DNA from 4 places in the Arthrobacter sp. SRS-W-1-2016 genome. Region 1 is predicted to be linked to each of the others. Evidence: riboswitches for the same ligand, from Rfam matches in the RefSeq annotation. Region 1 holds a riboswitch; each other region holds the start of a gene.

Region 1 (4,208 bases):
GCGCATCGGCAAGATCGGTGGGGTCGGTGCAACTCATCAGGAGGATGGCCGGAAGCGCTATGGCAAGGCCGCGCAGCATGAAGCCGACTCCCAGCTGGAGCGAGCCTTCGCTGATTGACCAGATCCCGACGTCGAGCAGTGTCCTGCCGCTGCCAGCCGAGAGGATCGCTGTGCTCCAGCCGCCCAGCACCGCCGCGATGATCAACGGCCAGCCACGCTGCCAGAGCAAACGCACGGTAAGGCCCGCGAGCGGGAACAACGCCAGTTCGCCCAAGAGCGCCGTCGAAGCCGACACCAGGTCGATGGACAACGCCAGCACCAGGGTGATCAGGAAGACCGACACGAACTTGGCCAACGGATTGGCGCGTGTCAGGAGGGCATTGTTGCCGCGCAGGGTCAAGGCTTCCCTCATGCCGCACCTGCTTCCTGCCGGGCCCCGCCCTGGAGCACAGGCTCGAGCCGCATCTCGGTGCCACCCAGGACGGAGCTGAATTCCCGATCGTGAGTCACCGACACAACGGAGGTTCCTGCATCGAGCAGTTCGGACAGGAACGAGGCAAGCTCAGCCCACGTGTTCGCGTCCTGGCCAAAGGTGGGCTCGTCCAGCACCAGGACCCGGGGGTGCGCGGCGAGCACCGTGGCCACTGACAGCCGGCGCTTTTCGCCCCCGGAGAGCGTGTACGGATTGGCGTCCACCAGATGCCGAAGGCGCAGACGCTCCAGCAATTCGTCCACCCGCTCCTCGCCGTGGCCAAGGTGCTTGGGGCCGAACATGAGCTCGTCGAGCACGCGGCCGGTGACAAACTGGTGCTCCGGCTCCTGGAAGACCGTCCCGATGCGCGAGATCAACTGCTGGGCCTTCCACTTGAACGGGTCCGTGCCGGCGCCGTCGCTGAGCCCGACGGCGGCAGTCACCGCGCCGGACACCGGCGCCAGCAGCCCCGCGAGGGTCAAAGCGAAGGTGGATTTTCCCGCGCCGTTGGGGCCCGTGATGGTCAGTGCCTGCCCGGCGAGCACCTCGGCGTCGAGACCGGACTGCACGGGAAGCGGCGGGATCGTCGTGAAACCCCGGCGCCGCGACCGTTCACGGGACACTGCGAGCTCCCGGGAGGCGAGGAGCAACTCCCCACCCGACGCCCCGGAGCTCCCCGCCTCGAAGCCGGCCGCTGTACCCGAACGTGGCCTGGTGGCCGGGACGTACCCGGGCACCCAGACGCCCGCAGCAATGAGCATGTCCCTCGCCTGAACCAACACCGTCTCGGGATCGCCGTCCAGGAGAACCGCCGGCGTCGAGCCCCCCGCAGAGGAGGAACTGCCCGGCTGGAGCACCACGATCCGGTCCACGAGGTCTTTCCAGACGGAGACCCTGTGCTCCACCACCACCAACGTGGCGCCGGTCTTGTCGAGGCAGCGGCCCACGGCGTCACGGACCTCCAGCACGCCGGCGGGGTCCAGGTTGGCGGTCGGCTCGTCCAGCAGGATCAAGCCCGGCCGCATCGCCAAGATGCCGGCCAGCGCAAGGCGCTGTTTCTGCCCGCCGGAGAGGGCCGACGTCGGGTGGTCGAGCGCAAAGTTGCCGCTCGCACTATTCCGCAGCCCGACGTCGTCGAGCGCTTCACCGACGCGCTTCCAGATCTCTTCCCGGGGCACGCAAAGGTTCTCGGCACCGAACGCGACGTCGTCGCCCAACCGGGAAAGCACCACCTGGGTTTCCGGGTCCTGCTGCATGAGTCCGGCACGGCCCCGCTGGGCCCTCGGCGACACACCGTCCACCAGCAACGAGCCGGTCTCGTCGGCGTCGTCCCCTTCCTCGCCCAGCACACCGGCCAGTGCATGCAGGAGCGTCGACTTGCCCGCGCCCGAGGGGCCGAGCAGGAGCACGCGCTCGCCCGGGCGGATGTCCAGGTCGAGGGCATGGATGGCCTGCGTGGTGCGGCCGGCGTGCCGCCAGCCCCAACCTTGCGCGGAGATGGCGGCGGGTCGCACCGCTGCAGAGGTGCCGGAATCAGGACTGGGCATCAGGAAAAGACGGGCTCCGAAGCGGCCTTGCGGGACGCGAACGCACTCAGGACACCCGTCTTGGCCAGGCCGCGTGTCGCGACCCAGGACAAAGCTCCGGCAATAACGGCACCGGAAATCGTGCAGAACACGATGTACGCGAGCTTGTCGACCGGTTCGAAGGCGATGTTCCAGCCCCACGGCAGGAAGGAATCGTTGAGGCCGCAGAACAGGCCCGCGCCGGCACCGGCCAGCAGTGACACCGGCAGGTTGAACTTCTTGTACATGAAGGCCAGGAAGATGAGTTCCGCGCCAAGGCCCTGGAGCAGGCCCGAGATCAGTACCGTGGTGCCGTACTGCGAACCCATGATGAGCTCACTGGTGGCAGCCACCGTCTCGCAGAAAATTGCAGCACCGGGCTTGCGCACGATGAGCATGCCCAAGACTGCCGGAATCATCCACCCGCCGGCGATCAGGCCGCTCAGGGGCGGGTAGCCGGCGGACATAGGCGTGGCAACCAGAGCCATCTGGTCCCATGCCCAGAAGATCACGCCACCGGCGATGGAGATCAGCGCCGCCACGACAATGTCCACGACGCGCCAATTGTAGGCAGGCTTGGTGAGGCCCGGCCTTGCAGAAATACCAGTCATTTTGTCCTCCTGAGGAACAGGAGGGGAAAGTGTTTCCGGTTTCCTGCGGGCGGCTTCCGCCGTGCCGGTTCCGGACACTATGAGAACTCGACTCCCTTGCGCCGGTACTAGCCGGATCAGGTTCGAGGGTCTGCGGCTGTCCGCACTCTCAGCGCCCGTCCTCCGTACCGCATTGCTGCGAGCCCGACGGCGGCGCTCCCCTGTCGTTATCAATCCGCCCTTTTGGGCGTGGTTCAGTTTACACCTTGACTCGGTTGCGGGCGCTGTGCCGGAACGCGAATCGACGGATTCTGCTGGATCACTCGCGGGTTGGGCGCAGTCCGGCCCGGAATGACGCGGGCGGCCGCGGAAACTGGGAGAATGATCCAGCAGAATGTGACGCAGAAGCGCAGGCAAAGGAGCGGTCTTGGCAGGGATTGACGAAGCGAACAGCACGGCCGAACCGAGACTCGCCGCGAGCGTGATCCTGGTCCGCGACGCCGCGGTTCCGGAGGGCTCTCAAGATGCGGCGTGCGCTTTGGAAGTGTTCGTCCAGCACCGGGTGACCACGATGGACTTTGCCGCGGGAATGGTCGTTTTCCCCGGCGGGCGGGTGGACCATGCGGACAGCTCCGGCTGGGACTTCGCGGACGACGTCGTGGAGCGGCACGCCGCCGCGTGGCACCGGAGCAGCATCGCCGTCGAGCCCTCTTCCGCCCGCTTCAACGCCGGCCGCGTACTGGCGGCCGCACAGCGCGAGGTTTTCGAAGAGGCCGGGGTGAAGCTCGACGCCGCCACCCTCCGTCCGTGGGCCAACTGGGTCACCCCGGCAGACCAGCCCAAGCGCTTCGACACCTACTTCTACCTGGCCTGCCCGGTTTCCGGTGCCGAGCCAAGGCACCAGACCACGGAAGCGTCATCCTCCCTGTGGATGCCGGTCCGCGCAATCCTTGATGCCGAAGCCGCCGGAACGCTCAAGCTCATGCCGCCCACCTTGGCTCTGCTGGATGAGCTCCTCGCCCTCGGCACGATGGAAGCGGTGCTGGGGGAGAGCCGGGACATCGTTCCCGTGCGTCCAAAGCCGGGGGCCCTGCAGGAGTTCTTCCGGCTGAGGCACCAGCCGCCATCCGGTGCTCCGGAACTGCCCTGAAGTGGGGTTAGGCTGGGGACGGTCCTGTTTCCTCCCGCAAGGAGTCCCGGAATGAACTTCTTCTTCAAACTGCTCGGTACCGGCGTAAGCATCGGCGCAGGCTTCGCCGGCACCAAGCTCGTCAACGCCCTGTGGGAAAAAACCACAGGCAACAAGCCACCCAAGGGCAACGACGACATGGAAGCGAGCCTGCGTTCCGCCCTGACCTTCGCCCTGATTTCCGCCGCTGTCAGCGCCGTCATCCAGGTTGTAGCGGGGCGGGGTACGAAGCGCGCCATCTCGCACTTCGAAAAGACACAGGACGTCGTCTAAGCGGACGGCCCGTCGTTAGCGCCCGCGCTCCCGCTATCCCGGGCGTCGCGGGCGTTGCCGCTTTCCCGGGCGCTCCCTCCGTCGCGCGTGCTCCCGGTGTGGCGCATTTCCGAAGCCGC
Region 2 (4,208 bases), on a different contig from region 1:
CGTCGGTGAGTACCTCCGCATGGCAACGGTGGTGAGTTCGGTGCCGGAGGCCAACAGCGCTGCTCCCAGGCCGTCCAGGCTCGGGGCTCCGCCGGTTCCCATGATGAGGCGCGAGCCGAACTCAACACCATCGATTACCAGGGCGTCGGTTCGGGTGCTTGCTGCGTGAGTGCTTCCTATGGTCATTGTTCAGCCTCCCTGTACTGCGGTCACGATTTCGAGTTCGTCGCCCTCTGCGAGCGCGGTGGCAGCCCACTGGCTGCGCGGCACCACTTCGGAATTGCGTGCGACGGCGACGCCGATCTTGCGTCCGTCGGCCGCCTGGCCGCTGGGGTCAACAACCCGTCCGGTGATGTGGCTGACGAGTGTGGTCACGGACGCGCCGTCGCCCAGTGTGTGGTCTGCGCCGTTCAATTTGATGTTCATGCGTGGTCCTTCGGAAGGGGATGTGGGGTGTCGGCCGATGGGCCGCCTGTGGATGCCCTTGCTGCTGACAGCGGGCGGGAGAAGCGGTCCGGGCGGAATTTGTTCCACCGCGGATCGACGGTGCCATCCATGAGTCCGACGCAGATTTGCGCCGCTGCAGGGGTGAGGAGCACGCCGTGCCGGAAAAAGCCGCTGGCCACGATGAGGCCGGGCACGGTTCCTTCGCGACCTTCGACACGGCCCAACAGCGGTGCGTTGTCCGGTGTGCCAGGGCGGGCACGGGCGGTCGCCTCGAGGAGTTCCAGTTCGGCGACAGCCGGAACCAGTACCTGGGCGTCGCGGAGCAATTGGTACACGCCCCCTGCTGACACCGGGTTGGCTCCTCCCCCGGACGCCGACAAACCGTCTTCGCGTTGCGTTGCGCCGATCACCACGGTCCCGTCGTCGCGGGGAACGATATACACGGGCACTCCGCGCACCATCCCACGGACGGTGGCGGTGACAAGGGGCTGCAGATGCTCCGGGACGCGCAGCCGCAGTATGTCGCCGTACACGGGACGCAATGGCAGCGACAATCCATCCGGCAGGCCGTTCAAGCGGGCAGCATCAAGTCCGTTGGCTACTACTGTTTCCGTGGCGAGAACGTTGGCGCCCGAGCCGAGCACCGTCCCGACGACGCGCCCGTCCTCCCACAGGAGGCCCGCCGCAGTGTCGTGGACCGCAAACCCGTCCCCTGCCCCCGCGATCCAGCTCGAATCGCCGGGCTGGTGGTTTGCCAAGGCGGCGAGAATCGCGGCCGAGAGCCGGCGCGGATCCACTTGGTGATCGCCCGGGATATCGAAAGCACAGGAAATCTGCGGGCTCAAGAGCGGCTCTCGCTCCCGCGCCTCGCGCAACGGAACGGATTCCACCACCAAGCCATGGGCGAGCTGGACGTCCCGAAGGTCGGCGAGCGCCCGGCGGTCCGCGGCGTCCGCACCGACGGCGAGGGTCGGCGTCGTGCGGTAACCCGTGCCGCGCCCGGCGCTTGAGCCGGTCACATTGCGTTCGAAGCCCGGCCACAACGCCGATGATTCGAGCATGAGCTCCAGGAGGTCCTCTTCCTGGTAGTGCAATTCGCTGACGGGCGCCAGCATTCCCGCTGCCGCGAACGTAGCGCCGCTGGCCGGTGCGGGATCGATGAGGGCAACCGAACGGCCGGATCTGCGGGCTTCCCCCGCGATGCCGAGGCCAATGACACCGCCCCCGATCACCGCGACATCCGCGTGGAGGGGCCCGTTCCGGGTGTTTGCTTCTTCCATGGAGTCCTTCCCTACGCCGGTACTAGCCGGATCAGGTCAAGCGGTCGGCGCTGAAGCCCTCTCAGCCGCGCGGCGATTGTGACCGCCGCCGCGGCTCCCGCGGTACCAGCCCAGTTTAGAGGAACTACTCTGTTTCCATGACCCAGCACGATGTCCACACCACCGCCCGCCTGTACCTCTGCACCGACGCCCGCAAGCAACAGGGTGATTTTGAGCAATTTGTCGATGCCGCATTCGAGGGCGGCGTGGACATCATCCAGCTGCGTGACAAGACGATTGAAGCCGCCGAGGAACTGGAACTCCTGGAGATCCTGCAATCCGTGGCGCACCGTCACGGCCGTCTCTGGGCAGTCAACGACCGGGCGGACGTCGCTTCCCTCTCGGGTGCACCGGTGTTCCATATCGGCCAAAAGGACATTCCGCTGCGCTCGGCCCGGAAGCTGCTCCACGACCCCACCATCATCGGCCTCTCCACGCACACGCCGGAACAGATCGACGCGGCCATCGCCGCGTCGCCTGGCCGCAGCGGCCTGGACTACTTCTGCGTCGGGCCGGTGTGGGCCACCCCTACCAAGCCGGGACGCTCCGCCGTCGGGCTCGATCTGGTGAAGTACGCCGCCAGCGCGGTGAAGCAGGCAGACGCTGAGACAGTCGGCGGCGTGGTGCTCCCCTGGTTCGCGATCGGGGGCATCGATCTGGGCAACGTCGAAGAGGTAGTGGAGGCCGGTGCAAGCCGCATCGTAGTGGTCCGCGCCATCACCGAGGCAGAGGATCCGACGGCGGCAGCCCAGGCACTCCTGGCCGCCCTTGACGCTGCGGCGGCCTAGCGAGACGCCGAAAGATTTTGGAGTTACCCTGACTTTCGTGTCACATCAGCGGATAGCCCCGAATGTCAGTGAAACGTCGAATCAGCTCGCGGAAGCACTGGCGGCGCTTCGGACTGAACTCGAGCTGCCTGCAGGCTATCCCGCTGAAGCGCTGCGCGACGCCGAAGCGGCGGTTTCCGGACACACCCTGCCGGTGCAGGACCTCACGGACGTTCCGTTCATCACGATCGACCCGGCCTCTTCCACGGATCTCGATCAGGCGCTCTTCATCGACCGGTCCGGCGATGGTTACAGGGTCCTCTACGCCATCTCCGATGTGCCCTCCTTCGTGCCCCCGGGAGGAGCGCTCGACGCCGAAACCCGCCACCGCGGGCAAACGTACTATGCCCCGGACGGCCGCATACCGCTGCACCCCGAGATCATCAGCGAGCACGCCGGAAGCCTGTTGGCCGGCCAGACGTGCGGCGCGTTCGTGTGGGACTTCGAACTCGACGCCGAAGCGGAGTTCCGCACCGTCTCTGTGGGTCGGGCAAGCGTACGCAGCCGCGCCAAGCTCGACTACAAAGGCGTGCAGGCGGAGATCGATTCCGGCGCGGCCGATCCCGTCCTTCATCTCCTCAAGGAGGTCGGACTCAAGCGGGTGGAACTCGAACGCCGCCGCGGCGGAGCCAGCCTGAACATGCCTGAGCAGGAAATCGTGCAGCTGCCCGACGGCGAGGGCTACAGGATCGTCGCAGCTCCCTCGCTGCCGGTGGAGGACTGGAACGCCCAGATTTCGCTCATGACCGGGATGGCAGCCGCCCAGCTGATGCTCGACGGCAAAGTGGGAATCCTACGGACCATGCCCGCCCCCGATGAGCGTTCGTTGCTCCATTTCAAACGGCAAACCGGGGCGCTTGGCAAACCTTGGACCGAGGGGACCAGCTATGGCGAGTACCTGCGGAGCCTCGATGCCAAGGACCCCCGGCAACTGGCCATCCTCCATTCAGCGGGACTGCTTTTCCGTGGTGCCGGCTACACGCCTTTCGACGGCGAGGTCCCGGACAGCGTGATGCAGTCCGCCATCGGGGCACCCTATGCCCACACCACCGCTCCGTTGCGCCGGCTGGTCGATCGATTTGTCCTGGTCATCTGCGAAGCGCTCAGCAATGGAACCGAGATACCAGCATGGGCCCGGGACGCTTTGCCGAGCCTGCCCGAGATCATGGCGTCATCCGACCAGCTGGCCGCGAAAATGGAGCACCTGGCCCTGGACACGGTGGAGGCAGCGCTCCTTGTCAACCACATCGGACAGGAATTCGACGCCGTGGTGATTTCCGGATCGAAGCCCGCCAAAAACAACGGAAATGGCAACGGGAACAGCCACAACGGCAACAACGGAAACGGCAACGGAAACGGAGCCCAGCACGGCCCCTACGGTGTCGTGCAGATCGCCGAGCCCGCGGTCACCGCTCGTTGCGATGGCGAAATGGAGTCCGGAACGAAGGTCCGCGTGAAACTGCTTCACGCGGACATTGCCACCCGCCAAATCACCTTCGAGCTCCTCCCGTAGCGCACTTCGTTCGCGGGCCCGGGACCGCGATCCGGGGTTTATTGTCCCCAGACGCTAGACTGTGTAAGTAGTAATGGATGCCCGGTCGTTGATTCAGTTCAT
Region 3 (4,208 bases), on a different contig from region 1:
CGTCGTCGCCTGACGGCACTTCAATGACCACCTCGCCGAGACCGAGCGTGTCCTTGCGCGGGCCCGCACCGCGGCTGTTCCAGACGTTCATGGCCATGTGGTGGTGGTAGCCCCCGGCGGAGACGAACAGTGCCTGCCCGTGCCAGCCGGCCGTCTGCTCGAAGCCCAAGGTGTCGACGTAGAAGTCATGGGCGGTCTTGACGTCCCCCACTTGGAGGTGGACATGCCCGACGCCGGCGCCCGCCTCGTGCTGGCCGGCCACCGCCGTTTCGCTCAGGTACTGCTGGAGGTAGCGCTGCGGCGGGAGCGGCAGGCTGTCCATGACGACCGAACCGCCGTTCCACTCCCAGCCTTCGCGGGGCTTGTCGTAGTAGAGCTCGATTCCGTTGCCCTCGGGGTCGGTGAAGTAGAAGGCCTCGCTGACCAGGTGGTCGGCGCTGCCGACAAAGGCGTGGGGCTCGTACTGCGCTGCGGAGGCAACAGTTGCGGCGAGCGAGGACTGGTCCGCGAAGAGCAGAGCCGTGTGGAAGAGTCCGGCCTCTCCGCGGCCCGGGATCTGGAGACCGGAGGCGGGAGCGAGGTGCACCAACGGCTTGCCGAGCCGGCCGAAGTAGAGTCCGCCGTCTTGCTCGGCGACGATGTCCAGGCCGAGCGCCCTTTGGTAGTAGTCGCCCATGAGCTTCATGTCCCCCACTTTGAGCATGACGGTGCCCATGGTGAGTTCGGCAGGAAGGAGATCCTGGCTGGATGTGATGGTCATGTGCAACTCCCGGCTTTTGTGGCGCCGCCCTTCGGCAACCTCTATACATCTAAATTACTTGAAGCTTCAATTTATTCCTAATGCCCGGCACTTCCGAAAAGGCGTCCCCGCAACACGGTGCATTGCGGCTTCAGCACCGCCTCAAGGGACGCGCGGGGATCGTTTGCGTAGAGCACGACGTCGGCACTGGCGCCTTCGCTGATGCCGTCGGCACCCAGCCACTCGCGGGCGGACCAGCAGGCCGCGTCGAGCGCGGCGGCCGGCGGCAGGCCCGCCTGGTGCAGTTCCAGGATCTCCTCGCCGATCCGGCCGTGCTTGATGACGCTGCCGGCGTCGGTTCCGGCATATACCCGCACTCCGGCGTCGAACGCCTCGAGGACCCGCTCATGCCGACGCTCCCAGAGCGCGATCATGTGGGCGGCGTAACGGGGGAACTTCGCTTCCGCCTGCTTCGCGATGTCCGGGAACGTCGCAATGTTGATGAGGGTGGGGACGATCGGTACGCCTTGGTCCAGCAGCCGGGGAATATGGTGCGGGAGGAGACCAGTCGCGTGCTCGATGCAGTCGATGCCGGCGTCGAGCATGTCGTCGATCGTCCCTTCGGCGAAGCAATGGGCGGTCACCCGGGCCCCCTCGTCGTGCGCCGCCGCGACGGCGTCCTTGACGATGGCCGCCGGAAAGGACGGGCCGAGATCCCCGGCGGAGCGGTCGATCCAGTCCCCGACGATCTTGACCCAGCCGTCTCCGGACCGTGCCTGCTTGCGCACCGCCTCCACCAGATCCTCCGGTTCGACTTCCTCGGCCAGGCCGGGAATGTACCGCCGTCGCCTCGCGATGTGCCTGCCTGCCCGGATGATCCTCGGCATGTCCGTCCGGCGCTGCAGCCAGCGCGTGTCGCTCGCGGAACCGGCGTCGCGGATCAAGAGTGTCCCGGCATTCCGGTCCGCCGTCGCCTGCAAGCGGGCAGTCTCCTCGTCGACGGCTCCGCCCTTGCCCAAGCCAACATGGCAATGCGCGTCGACCAAGCCGGGCAGCACCCATCCGTCCAGCACGACGTCCGGCTTCGCGAGGGGTCGGACAAAGGTCAGCCGTCCGTCGACCGACCAGAGGCCGCGCAGATCCTCTTCCGGCCCGGTGAGGACGGCGCCGCTGAATTCGATGATTTCCGCCATGAATCCACCCTAGACTCAGGCGCCGTCGCCAGGGCAGTGACGTCTGTCCTCGGTCACATCTGTCTCAAGGACTCCCGGCTGTGGTAGCTTCGTCTACGACCACACGGGGGCCCTTGCAAGGGCTGAGATCGGGCTGACGCGGCCTGCGACCGTTGAACCTGTCCGGGTAATGCCGGCGAAGGAAGTGAGTAATCCTTTGAGTACCAAAGAAACACAGCTGAGCCCTACCCAAAACGGATCGGCTCAAGAAGTGACCCAGTCCCTCAAGTCGCATTCCCTCGTGTTCCTGGAAGACACTGAGACGGGAATCCGGGTTCCGGTCACGGAAATCGCCCTGGAGCCATCCCCCAACGGCGAGGCCAACGCGCCTTTCCAGGTGTACCGCACCGCCGGGCCAGGAAGTGATCCCGTGGTTGGCCTCGAGCCGTTCCGCAGCGAGTGGATCGAAGCCCGCGGCGACACCGAGGCCTACAGCGGCCGCGAACGGAACCTGCTCGACGACGGCAAGTCGGCCGTGCGCCGCGGCGCCGCCTCCGCGGAGTGGAAGGGCGCACAGCCGGTGCCCCGCCGCGCCGTCGAGGGCAAGACCGTCACGCAGATGCATTACGCCAGACAGGGCATCGTGACGCCCGAAATGCAGTTCGTCGCGCTTCGCGAGAACTGCGATGTGGAACTGGTCCGCAGTGAAGTCGCCGCCGGCCGGGCCATCATCCCCAACAACATCAACCACCCCGAATCCGAACCGATGATCATCGGCAAGGCGTTCCTGGTGAAGATCAACGCCAACATCGGCAACTCGGCCGTCACCAGCTCCATCGCCGAAGAAGTGGACAAGTTGCAGTGGGCCACCCAATGGGGCGCCGACACCGTCATGGACCTGTCCACCGGCGACGACATCCACACCACCCGCGAATGGATCATCCGCAACTCCCCCGTGCCGATCGGCACCGTGCCGATTTACCAGGCCCTTGAGAAGGTCAATGGCGAAGCCAACAAGCTCACCTGGGAGATCTTCCGCGACACCGTCATCGAACAGTGCGAGCAGGGCGTCGACTACATGACCATCCACGCCGGCGTGTTGCTGCGCTACGTGCCGCTGACGGCGAACCGCGTGACTGGCATCGTTTCCCGCGGCGGTTCCATCATGGCGGGCTGGTGCCTGGCGCACCATGAGGAAAACTTCCTCTACACGCATTTCGACGAACTCTGCGAAATCTTTGCCAAGTACGATGTCGCGTTCTCGCTCGGCGACGGCTTGCGTCCGGGAGCGACGGCAGACGCCAACGACGCCGCGCAGTTCGCCGAGCTCGACACTCTCGCGGAGCTCACGAAGCGGGCGTGGAAGTACGACGTGCAGGTCATGGTGGAAGGCCCCGGGCACATCCCGTTCCACCTCGTCCGCGAGAACGTCGAGCGGCAGCAGGAGCTGTGCGACGGCGCACCGTTCTACACCCTCGGCCCGCTCGTGACCGACGTTGCCCCGGGCTACGACCACATCACTTCGGCCATCGGCGCCACGGAGATCGCACGCTACGGAACCGCGATGCTCTGCTACGTCACCCCGAAGGAACACCTGGGCCTGCCGAACAAGGACGACGTCAAGACCGGCGTGATCACGTACAAAATCGCCGCCCACGCCGCTGACCTTGCGAAGGGACACCCCGGCGCCCATGAACGCGACGATGCCCTGTCCAAGGCCCGCTTCGAGTTCCGCTGGCGTGACCAGTTTGCGCTGTCATTGGATCCGGTCACGGCCGAATCGTTCCACGACGAGACTCTCCCGGCGGAACCGGCCAAGACGGCGCATTTCTGCTCCATGTGCGGACCGAAATTCTGCTCCATGCGCATCAGCCAGGACATCCGCGACGAATACGGCTCGGCGGATTCCCAGGCGGCCATCGCGGAGATGTACAGCGGGATGCGCGAAAAGAGCCAGGAATTCCTGGCATCCGGCGGCAAGGTCTACTTGCCCGAGCTCGAGGTTCCCGCAGGAAAACGTTGAGTGACGTCAGGAAGCCTGAACTGATCAGGAAGCTTGGACTGATCAGGAAGCTTGCACTGATCCGGCGCGGCTGACATCCGCGATGAAGGACCGGATCATCCGGTCTCCTTCAACTGAATCATGAGGCCGGTGTCCTCCAGCCGCAACGCGGTGGAGGGCACCGGTTTCCTGCAAGTAGCCGGCGATCTCTTCGTACAGGGGCTCCCAACCACCGGTCAGGACAAGCGTGGGGACTCCCGGCACGATGTGCAGGGGCGCTTCCCACGGCGCTGCC
Region 4 (4,208 bases), on a different contig from region 1:
CAGACTGGCTATGCCGCCATCCGGTACCGTGCCCGTCAACCTTACCCTGCCGGCCGGGAAAATCCCGGATCCTCACGCCGACACGCTGCGGCGTCCGACGGAATGGCGCCGCCATCCCGTCCTTCCGCACCAGGAAACGGGTTCAGCCGTGCAGCCTTGGGGCATCAAAGAACGCAGTTTCATAGCGGCAGGATTCGGAGAATGCCTCCATCATGGCCGTGCGCTCGGCAGGAGAAGCGGCCCGTGCGGCCGCATCCGTGATGTCGATCGCCTTGCGGGTGGCCTCGGCGAACGCCTCGTCCGCGTATGTACGCAGCCAGTCCGCATAAGGGTGCTCGTCCGACGCTCCGGCCTGAAGGTAGCCATGGTGGAGCTGCCGTCCCACCTCGGCGTACAACCAGTAGCAGGGCAGCACGGCAGCCAACAGCACGGCATAGCTGCCCGACGCCGACGCCGCGAGCAAGTGGTCGACGTAGGCCTTGGTGACGGGGCCTTGTTTTTCGCTTACCTGCCGTCCGCTGAGCCAATTCCGATGGAGCTCGGACTCGACTTCAAGGCACATCTGCGAGCCGCGGGCCCAGAACAGCTGTTCGTTTTCGCTGGGGGCAAGGGCGCTTGCCCTGGCCAGGACCCTGGAATAGCCGTTGAGATAGATGGCATCCTGGGACAGGTAGTAGCTGAACTGCGCTTCGCCGAGGGCGCCGGTTTGCAAATGTTGGATGAAGTCCAGGCCATAAATAGCCGCAAGTTCCGATTGGGCTGCGTTCCACATCCGGACGGCGAAATCCCCTGGCTGCAGCTCTTGCTGGAGTGCGTGGAAATGATGGATCGGCCCGTTGCCCTTCCCCACTTCCAGCACCTCGGACTGGGTCAGCGCCTCCTGTAGCCAAGGCTTGACCACGCGCAGGGCAGATTCCCAATCGCCGAGCCGCGCCTTCGCCGTAGCCATCGCCGACGACAGGGAACATCCCGTGCCGTGGCTGTTGCGGGTCTCCACACGTTGGCCGGCGAATTCCACCACGTCCTGGCTCAGGACTCCCCCGGTGTTGACCAGGGCATCGGGGCAGCCCGCTCCCTGCAGGTGTCCGCCCTTCACCAGGACGGTGTTTCCGCAGGCAGCTGCCAGTCGCTTGCCCTGCTCCAGCGCCGATGCCCAGTCAGTCGCCTCAGCTTCGCCAAGCAGCATGGCCAATTCGGGAAGGTTGGGGGTGACCAGGTCGGCGAGGGGCAGCAGCTCCCGCAGCGCGGTTTCAGCGGATTCCGCGAGGAGCCGGTCGCCACTGGTGGCGATCATCACCGGATCCAGCACGACGACGGCGGGACGCGCCTCGCCGAGCCAGCGGCGGACTTCGTGGATGACCGCGGTGTCCCCGAGCATGCCGATTTTGACGGCATCGACCGTGATGTCGTCGCTGATGGCATCCAATTGCTGGCGCAGGAACTCCACGGGAGGCACATGGACGGCAGTGACTCCTCGCGTGTTTTGTACGGTGAGCGCCGTGATGACGGCCATGCCGTAGCCGCCGTTGGCCGCAATGCTTTTCAGGTCGGCTTGGATCCCGGCACCACCCGAGGGATCCGAGCCGGCGATGCTGAGGACCCTGGGGATAGGGTTCCGGGCAGCCTTGAGCGGGTAGACGGCCGATTGCGCCGAAACAGTCATGCGAGACATCCCTTCGCCGGTGCTAACCGGACAGGTTCAACGGGTTTGGTCTCAGCCGGCTTGGTGCGCGGCACCCCGTGTCGGTCCCCTAGTTTAACCCGGATCACACCCCGCCTGCTGAAATCGCCCAATGCAACCGGGGCGTGCGGGGGCCAGGTGAAACAGCGGGAAACGCAGAAGCCCCGGCCGTTTCCACGAGAGTGGAACGGCCGGGGCCTCTGCAAGGTATTGCGCCTAGAGCTGTGACTTGGGCACGCCGACTCCGAGAATGATCGGCTCCGCTGCCGGCGTCGACTTGGCCGGTGCAGCGTCCGGTGCCTTGGCCTCGTGCGCGGCCCCACCGGAGGCAGCCACAGCGACCTCGTGGTGCTCGACGTTGGTGGCGTTGGCGGCACCCTGGGCACGGCTGGCACTGCGGTTGCGGCGGCCTCGGCGTCCACGCGAACCCGAGTCCGGGGATTCACCGCTTGCAACGCCCGCGCGGGCCTCTGCGGGGGTTCCCTGGGGTTCCGCGGCTGCCGGGGTGGTGCCGGGCGCCTCCCCGAGTCCCGCGAACGCCTGAGCCAACAGATCCAGGCTCATGGCAGGGGCGCCGCTCGCTGGCTCTTCCTCGTGGTGGACGAAGGGCAGGGCCACTTCCTCGCCGCCGAACCGCAGCACAGGCTTCGAACGTTCCTCGCCACCCGATGCAGCGGCAGGAGCCGGGGCGGCCGGGGTTGCGGGAGTTGCTTCGGCTACGTGCCCGTCAGCGAGCAATTCCGCCGCGTGGTGGAGCTCGTCGTCGTGCAGGTGGGCAGCGTGTGCTGCCGCCGCGATGGTGGCAAGGGCGGCGCGGGTGGCTGCCTGCCGGTTCGGATCGGTGGATTCGACCGTGTGGACCGGCACCGGAGGTGTGACCGGGAGTTCGGCAGTTCCCTGGCCCGCGCCCCTGCCGCGGCGGCGCTTGCGCTGCTCCGGGCGGACGGCCGGCTGTGACTCAGTGCGTGGGTGGTGGTGTTCAGCTGCCACCACGTTGGCCCGACGGTGCTCGACAGGCTCGTCGTGCGTGACGATTCCGCGCCCTGCGCACGTCTCGCACTGCTCGCCGAAGACCTCAAGCAGGCCGGTGCCCATGCGCTTGCGGGTCATCTGGACCAAGCCAAGCGACGTCACTTCGGCGACCTGGTGCTTGGTTCGGTCCCGGCCGAGGCACTCGACGAGGCGACGCAATACGAGGTCACGGTTGGATTCAAGGACCATGTCAATGAAGTCGATGACGATGATTCCGCCGATGTCGCGCAAGCGCAGCTGGCGCACCACTTCCTCGGCAGCCTCAAGGTTGTTCTTGGTGACGGTTTCCTCGAGGTTGCCACCGCTGCCGGTGAACTTCCCGGTGTTGACGTCCACAACCGTCATGGCCTCGGTGCGGTCGATCACGAGCGAACCACCGGAGGGCAGGAAGACCTTGCGTTCCAGCGCCTTGTGGATCTGCTCGTCCACGCGCCATGCCGAGAAAATGTCCTGGTCCGAGGTCCACTTCTCAAGGCGTCCCACCAGATCCGGCGCCACGTACGTGACATAGGCCTCGATGGTGTCCCAGGCTTCGTCGCCGGAGACGATCAGCTTGGAGAAGTCCTCGTTGAAGACGTCGCGGACAACCTTGATGGTGAGGTCCGGTTCGCCGTACAGGAGCTCCGGGGCCAGGATCTTGGTGGACGTGGACTGGCTTTCGATGCCTTCCCACTGGGCCCGCAAGCGGTTGATATCGTGCGTCAGCTCTTCCTCGGATGCACCCTCGGCGGCCGTGCGGACAATGACGCCCGCGTTCTCCGGGAGGCGATCTTTGAGGATCTTCTTCAGGCGGTTGCGCTCGACGTCGGGCAGCTTGCGGGAAATTCCCGTCATTGACCCGCCCGGCACGTACACGAGGTAGCGGCCGGGAAGCGAAATCTGGCTCGTCAGGCGCGCGCCCTTGTGGCCCACGGGGTCCTTGGTCACCTGGACCAGCACGGAATCGCCTGACTTCAGCGCGTTTTCAATGCGGCGCGGTTTGCCTTCCAGGGTGACGGCATCCCAGTTGACTTCGCCGGCGTAGAGCACTGCGTTGCGGCCGCGTCCGATGTCGACGAATGCCGCTTCCATCGACGGCAGCACGTTCTGGACCTTGCCCAGGTAAACGTTGCCGATGAGGGAGTCCTGTTGTGTCTTCGACACGAAGTGCTCCGCGAGCACGCCGTCTTCGAGGACACCAATCTGGATCCTGTCGTCGCGCTGGCGAACGATCATCTGGCGGTCGACGGACTCACGGCGGGCCAGGAATTCGGCCTCGGTGATGACCTGGCGGCGGCGGCCGGTCTCGCGGGACTCGCGGCGGCGCTGCTTCTTGGCTTCAAGGCGAGTGGAGCCCTTGACGCTCGTGACGCGGTCCGAGCTGCTGGTGGACTCAACATGCGGGCGCGGAGCGCGGACACGGGTGACCGTGTTGGGGGGATCGTCGTCTCCGCCACCTGTCAGTTCCAGGTCCTGATCGCCACGGCGACGGCGCCGGCGACGGCGGGAAGTCACG

The links. Region 1 has a riboswitch for thiamine pyrophosphate ahead of BMF89_RS12215 (ECF transporter S component). Riboswitches for the same ligand answer to the same signal wherever they lie in the genome.
Region 2: another riboswitch for thiamine pyrophosphate. It lies ahead of thiO (glycine oxidase ThiO); the one in region 1 lies ahead of BMF89_RS12215 (ECF transporter S component).
Region 3: another riboswitch for thiamine pyrophosphate. It lies ahead of thiC (phosphomethylpyrimidine synthase ThiC); the one in region 1 lies ahead of BMF89_RS12215 (ECF transporter S component).
Region 4: another riboswitch for thiamine pyrophosphate. It lies ahead of thiD (bifunctional hydroxymethylpyrimidine kinase/phosphomethylpyrimidine kinase); the one in region 1 lies ahead of BMF89_RS12215 (ECF transporter S component).

Annotation. Positions count from the first base shown of each region.
Region 1 covers NZ_MTPV01000049.1:53,346-57,553, reverse strand. The annotation lists gene BMF89_RS12225 (energy-coupling factor transporter transmembrane component T) at 1-412, opposite strand, end outside; gene BMF89_RS12220 (ABC transporter ATP-binding protein) at 409-2,019, opposite strand; gene BMF89_RS12215 (ECF transporter S component) at 2,019-2,648, opposite strand; TPP riboswitch at 2,724-2,860, opposite strand; gene BMF89_RS12210 (NUDIX domain-containing protein) at 3,055-3,777, shown strand; gene BMF89_RS12205 (DUF4235 domain-containing protein) at 3,829-4,089, shown strand.
Region 2 covers NZ_MTPV01000067.1:18,813-23,020, reverse strand. The annotation lists gene BMF89_RS17365 (thiazole synthase) at 1-186, opposite strand, end outside; gene thiS (sulfur carrier protein ThiS) at 190-426, opposite strand; gene thiO (glycine oxidase ThiO) at 423-1,727, opposite strand; TPP riboswitch at 1,719-1,838, opposite strand; gene thiE (thiamine phosphate synthase) at 1,865-2,554, shown strand; gene BMF89_RS17345 (RNB domain-containing ribonuclease) at 2,592-4,106, shown strand.
Region 3 covers NZ_MTPV01000068.1:69,484-73,691, reverse strand. The annotation lists gene BMF89_RS18955 (VOC family protein) at 1-760, opposite strand, end outside; gene BMF89_RS18950 (amidohydrolase family protein) at 838-1,932, opposite strand; TPP riboswitch at 2,026-2,133, shown strand; gene thiC (phosphomethylpyrimidine synthase ThiC) at 2,129-3,934, shown strand; gene BMF89_RS18940 (alpha/beta hydrolase) at 3,977-4,208, opposite strand, start outside.
Region 4 covers NZ_MTPV01000071.1:63,083-67,290, reverse strand. The annotation lists gene thiD (bifunctional hydroxymethylpyrimidine kinase/phosphomethylpyrimidine kinase) at 143-1,663, opposite strand; TPP riboswitch at 1,655-1,751, opposite strand; gene BMF89_RS19400 (Rne/Rng family ribonuclease) at 1,898-4,208, opposite strand, start outside.